2 regions of the Clostridium subterminale genome follow, and region 1 is predicted to be linked to the other one. Evidence: riboswitches for the same ligand, from Rfam matches in the RefSeq annotation. Region 1 holds a riboswitch; the other holds the start of a gene.
The links. A riboswitch is a leader RNA that binds a small molecule or an ion and turns the genes downstream of it on or off. The one in region 1 is predicted to bind thiamine pyrophosphate.
Positions count from the first base shown of each region.

Region 1 (3,221 bases):
GGAATTTTTTAGAGAAAATATATTTAAGTGAAAGTAGAGGCTGCGTAATGATTAAACAAATTGTTTTGGCGTTTCTTGGGAGTGTGTTTCCGGCAATATTATTTAATATAGATAGAAAAAAATTAGTTTGGGCAGGAGTTTCAGGAACTTTTGCATGGATAACATATTTAATAATATTTAATTATGGAGGTAGTGTAACCATAGCTACTTTCATGGGAGCATTTGTAGTAGGGGTTTATAGTGAAGTAATGGCAAGAAAGTTAAAAGCTCCAAGTATGCAGTTTTCTATACCAGGAATATTTCCGTTAGTACCAGGAGTTATGGCTTATAATACAGTATTATATATAGTAGATCAAAATTATGACCTTGCTTATAGCAGTGCAATGAAAACTATTATAGTAGGTGGAGCTATTGCCTTTGGAATGATGCTATCTTCAACTACCTACAAATTCTTTATTAAAATTCAAAGAGATATACAAGGAAAAAGAATATCTTAAAATTAAAATAAATATTTAGGCTATGTTTTAAACTTGTTTTAAAACATAGCCTATATTAAAATCAAGTTCAAATTAAATTTATACTTGATTATTGAGCTTTCTTTTCGCTGGACTTATTGTCTTCAGGGCTACACTTATTTTCACACTCTGGTTTTTTCATATGTTTACCAGAAGTCTTTTCATCCTTAGCTTCAGGAGTTTTTGTATCTCGTTGTTTTTTCTCATCAGTTTCATTTAAAGTTGGTTTCTTTTCTTCTTGTTTAGGAGCTTTTTCCTCTTCAGGCATAGACTCACTTATAGTTTGTTTCTTTTCATCTGATTTTTTTATATTATCTTCTTCCTCAGTCATAGTTGCTTTCTTGTCTTCAGCGGGTTTTGCATCCTTAGATTTTTCTGCTGGAGTCTCGATAGTAGTCATTTTTTCACTATTAGAATTCATTGCTATATTATCATATCCAAAGACTGCAGTAGAAGAAGCCATGATGGTACCAGCTAATGTTAGCATAATTAAAGATTTTTTCATTGCAATACACCGTCCTTTTAAAGTATTTACTTAAATTTTTAAGTATGAGTAAATTTGATAAGAACAACAAGAATAAGGATAACCTATTGAAAAATAAAGGGTTTAAGAAAACTCTACCTTAGTTTATCCCTAGAAAGAAAAAAATATGTTATTAAAAATTTTCCATTTCAAATGTGGATAATTATAGATAAACACAGTTCTTAGCTTCTTTGAAGCTTACTAACAGAATTCTAAGTATCAATTTATTCGATACTTAGAAGTCGTTGTCCTTTAGGGAAAATCGTTATCCAGGGACGTAGCCGCTCTTTACTCCCACTTTGAAGAAGATGAGAGTATTAGAGCGGGTAGTCATCGGATAAAAAGTAAATTTGAAAATTATTGTTTTTATGTTATAATGAAGTTAATTTAATAATTATTTAGCTAGGGGTGCCTAATGCTGAGAGAAGCAATAATTGCTTTAACCCTTGAACCTGATGTGGATAATGCCATCGAAGGAAAGCTTTAAAAGATTTCAATAATAGCTTATTTATAAAGATATTTATAAATATTTATTTTATGAATTCAACCAAAGGCTTACCTTATGTAAGTCTTTATTTTTTGCATAAAATCAAATAAAAATTTTTATAAATAATATATAAGCAATTATTTTCTCCTAAATAAAGGCGCTATATTATTAAATTAAATAATTATTGTACTTAAGGAGGAAAAAGTATGAATTTTACAACACAAATGGATGCTGCTAAAAAAGGCATTGTAACAAGAGAGATGGATATTGTTGCTAAGTCAGAGAATATGGATGTTCAAGAGTTAAGAGCTTTAGTAGCGAAAGGAAAGATAGCTATACCTGCTAATAAAAATCATAAATCTCTTGTACCACAGGGAGTAGGACAAGGACTTAAAACTAAAATAAATGTAAATTTAGGTATATCTAAGGACTGTGACGACATAGATAAAGAAATGGAAAAGGTAAAGGTTGCCTTAGATATGAAAGCAGAAGCTATTATGGATCTTTCTAACTATGGAAAGACTGCAAAGTTTAGAGAAAAATTAGTAGAGATGTCAACAGCCATGATTGGAACAGTACCAATGTATGATGTAGTTGGTTTTTATGATAAGGAACTTAAGGACATATCTGTAGACGAATTCTTTACAGTGGTAGAAAAGCATGCACAAGATGGAGTAGACTTTGTAACTATCCATGCTGGATTAAATAGGGAAACTATAAATACTTTTAAAAGAAATAAGAGGCTTACTAATATAGTTTCAAGGGGAGGATCTCTTTTATTTGCTTGGATGGAATTAAATCAAAGAGAAAACCCATTCTATGAGTATTTTGATAGACTTTTAGATATATGTGAAAAATATGATTTAACTTTAAGCTTAGGAGATGCATGTAGACCAGGCTCAATAGCTGATGCCACAGATGCTTCACAAATTAAGGAACTTATGGTACTGGGGGAGCTTACTAAAAGGGCGTGGAAGAGAAATGTACAAGTTATAATTGAAGGTCCAGGACATATGGCAATAAATGAAATTGAAGCTAATATGTTACTTCAAAAGAGACTTTGCCATGGAGCACCATTCTATGTTTTAGGACCTTTGGTTACAGATGTAGCTCCGGGCTATGATCATATAACTTCTGCCATTGGTGGAGCTATTGCAGCAAGCTATGGAGCAGACTTTTTATGCTATGTAACTCCAGCAGAGCATTTAAGACTTCCAAATTTAGACGATATGAAGGAAGGTATAGTGGCAGCTAAGATAGCAGCGCATGCAGCAGATATTGCCAAAGGAATTAAAGGATCAAGACAGTGGGATAACGAAATGAGTAAGGCAAGACAAGAACTTAATTGGGAAAAGATGTTTACTTTAGCTATAGATGAGGAAAAACCAAGGAGATATAGGAAAGAGTCTACACCACATCATGAAGATAGTTGCACTATGTGTGGTAAAATGTGCTCAATGAGAAATATGAATAAGATTCTAAGTGGAAAAGATATTAATCTTTTAAGAGAAGACGATTAATAATTAATAAAAGGACAGTCTTAAAAATTAAGCTTTCATTAGTATTTGAAAGCTAGTGATTTTAAGGTTGTCCTTTTTTATATATATCTTTATGTTAGATAGATTTAATACTATAAAGAATAATTACTTTAAAGTTTATACTATTAATATATATTTGAAGCTATTAAGTTAATTGA
Region 1 is NZ_BAAACI010000006.1:597,980-601,200, forward strand. Features, by position in the region: gene ABDZ93_RS11735 (threonine/serine exporter family protein) at 1-12, shown strand, start outside; gene ABDZ93_RS11740 (threonine/serine exporter family protein) at 48-497, shown strand; gene ABDZ93_RS11745 (hypothetical protein) at 586-1,020, opposite strand; TPP riboswitch at 1,433-1,534, shown strand; gene thiC (phosphomethylpyrimidine synthase ThiC) at 1,732-3,045, shown strand; gene ABDZ93_RS11755 (tetratricopeptide repeat-containing diguanylate cyclase) at 3,189-3,221, opposite strand, start outside.

Region 2 (3,221 bases), on a different contig from region 1:
TATAATTAGTGATAAAAAAACTAGAGAAAATACACAAGTGGTGTTTCAAAATATAGTTGAAACTTTTTCCTTTGAAAAGTAAAAGAGTTATTTGATTTAATGCATAACAACTATTATAATAAAACATAAGATAAAGAATGAAAAATTATTGAAATTTTTCAAGTGGAGGTCAAAGGTGAGAAGAATAAAAAGAAATTTAGTAATTATATTATTAGTAATAGCATCATTATTAATTTCCGCTTGTGGTATAAGAGGAAATAGTGATTTTAATTATATGCAAGAAAGAAATATTATGAAGGTTACAATTCAGAGTACTAGAGATAAAAGTTATAAGTTTACTGTTACTGATGAAGATGTAATAAATGATATATATAGTATATTATCCAGTGCAAGTGTAGTTGAGGAAAAATCAACTTTAGATCCAGACTATACTTTGGAGATATACGAGAGTCCAACGGATGTTAAAACTTTTAATTATGTAGCTGGTCTTGATAAAAAAGACGGGGCAAATTTTTATAATGATGATAACAAATATATTGTTTCTAAGAGACTAGATAATGACATTATAAAGAACTTTGCGAACATAAGAAAACCTATCGACTTTAAGTATGTGTATTATACGTCTATTTTAAGTTGTATAGATAAGTATGTATCAGCTAATAAAGATGCAGGGAAGGTTGGAATTAATATCTTTAGTGATAATATGGCTGCACGTTTTCAGATATCCACAGAAATTGAAGAGTTTAGAAAAAAAGCAAATAAACTTAACTCAGTAACATTTATGGATGATTCTGTTAGCAAGGATGACTTTAATGTAGTTATGAGTATAAAAACAGAAGGATATACTTCTAAAAAATATAAAGGTATTGTTACATTTGAAAAGGCTGAGAATGCTTCATCAATTAGCTATTATATAAATAACGTTTATGAACATGGAGAATGGAAGTTTAACATAAGTGAAGAAAAGCCGGAAGGGTTCTAAAAGATAAGATAAAGAAATAAATATGATAATGAAAAGGCTATAGCATGATAATTCTTTAATGATCATGCTATAGCCTTTTAAAATTAGTCTAATGTAGAATTCTTAATATATGGAGCTAATCGTTTTGTAAGACTATTTAAATTTATAACTGAGCATACTGCTATGCAAATTAAACAATCTATAAGAATGTAAGGACCATTATATACTAGTGAATATACTGCTGGAGTTAAGTGATATTCAGCAGCATAGCTTCCCCAGAAAATTATTCCGGCTATGTAGTGGAATATAAATCTCACAAAGAAAGCTACTACTATAGCTAAGAACTTGTTATTCTTAAAAAAACCAGAAAGCCCAATTGCCATAAAAGGAAGAGTATAGTCAAAAAGAACTTGGATAGGGTGCAGTATATATGCAGGTCCTATAATAAAATTTAATATACCATACACAAAACCGGTGAACATTCCTATAGTAGGTCCATAAATTAAGGATATTAATATTATAGGTAACATACTAGCAAGAGTTGCACTTCCACCATAAGGAAATTCGAAAAATTTAAAAAATTGAAGAATTATAGACATTGCAACTGCTAGTGCTATATGAGCTGTTAATCTAGAAGTAAATTTGATATGCTTAATTTTTATAAACACACAAAATAGAATCAGGACACCAAATAAGGTGGCAATAGTTGTCCAACTAGCTAGAATATTTTTGATATTTTCTAAGATTTCCATAAAGAGTCCTCCTTTAATTAAGTAGTGCTAAGGACTAATGTTGAAGCTGAAGTATTGTCTTATTACTTTATCCGATGACTACCCGCTTTAATACTCCCATCTTCTTCAAAGTGGGAGCAAAGAGCGGCTACGACCCTGGATAACGATTTCTAACCTTCAGAGGGAGTAAAAACTCCCTCTGAAGCAAAGAACTCTGTTTATAAAAAAAGCCATGTTCGTAAGAACACGGCTAAATAACTAAGTATTAACTTAAGCTTATTAATCGCTTCCCTACGCTAGCATTATCTAGGTCAGGTAAAGGGTAATGAAAAATCATTTCTCAGCCGTAGCACCCCTAGCACAATAATATTATTTTATATAATCATAATATCATACATAGTTTTATAGTTCAACATGGGTTGATTATATAAAATAAAATAGAGACTACGAATAAAGTCGTGTCTCTATAATGATGAATAATACATATTTCTTTAAAATATATATCTATATTTTTGTAACATTTGCTGCTTGAGGGCCTCTATCCCCACTAACTATCTCAAATTGAACCTTTTGTCCTTCATCAAGAACCTTATAGCCATCTCCCATTACAGCAGAGAAATGTACAAATACATCTTCATGACCTTCCATAGATATAAAGCCAAACCCTTTTTCACTATTAAACCATTTTACTGTTCCTACTTCCATATAATCTCCGTTAAGCAACTTTAATAGTTGCACCCTTTTCAACATACTCAGTTTTGCGGTGCTACTCCTGTTGGTCGTGTACTCGAGGGCATTAAATCTTAGTATTACTAAGATAAGCACGGAATCTCCTTTCAAAATATTTGACCATATCTAACTTCTTAGATATTAATTATAGTGTTCTCAATTTGAAACTTTTTATACTATTTTATTATACGTTTAGCAATATAATATCTATTACTATAATAAGCAGAATTTAAATTAGAAACTCTTACGCAGTCACCAGGCTTAGGAGCTTGGATAAATAAATCATTACCCGTATAGATTCCTACGTGAGATATATCATTAGGATCATCATCGTTAGTAGTAAAGAAAATTAAATCCCCAGGTTTTAATTGATTACGATCAACGATGATACCTTGATGTACTTGATAGTATGTAGATCTTTCTATGTATATTCCTAGTTGCTTGTACACATATTGAGCAAGCCCAGAACAATCAAAGCCTACAGGGGTAAATCCACCCCAAAGGTATGGAACTCCAAGGTATTCTTCAGCTTTAGCAACTATATCTTCTCCAGTATAATTGCTTTGTATAAGAGGAGTTTCCTTTACTATAGGATTTGATGATTGATTTTCATCAGCTATGGTTACATAGTCACAACTAATGTATCCAGTAGTATTACCCACCTTAACATTATACCAACCATTAGTATAAGAAATTATAGGTAGCTTACTACCATATCTTACTGTAGTAACTATACCATAACTAGTGCCAGCACCAGAACGGACATTTAAAGCATCAGCATTAACAATTGCAACTTTACC
Region 2 is NZ_BAAACI010000002.1:274,431-277,651, reverse strand. Features, by position in the region: gene ABDZ93_RS07195 (hypothetical protein) at 1-82, shown strand, start outside; gene ABDZ93_RS07190 (YhfM domain-containing protein) at 176-982, shown strand; gene thiT (energy-coupled thiamine transporter ThiT) at 1,066-1,713, opposite strand; TPP riboswitch at 1,964-2,059, opposite strand; gene ABDZ93_RS07180 (cold-shock protein) at 2,197-2,397, opposite strand; gene ABDZ93_RS07175 (C40 family peptidase) at 2,598-3,221, opposite strand, start outside.
Region 2: another riboswitch for thiamine pyrophosphate. It lies ahead of thiT (energy-coupled thiamine transporter ThiT); the one in region 1 lies ahead of thiC (phosphomethylpyrimidine synthase ThiC).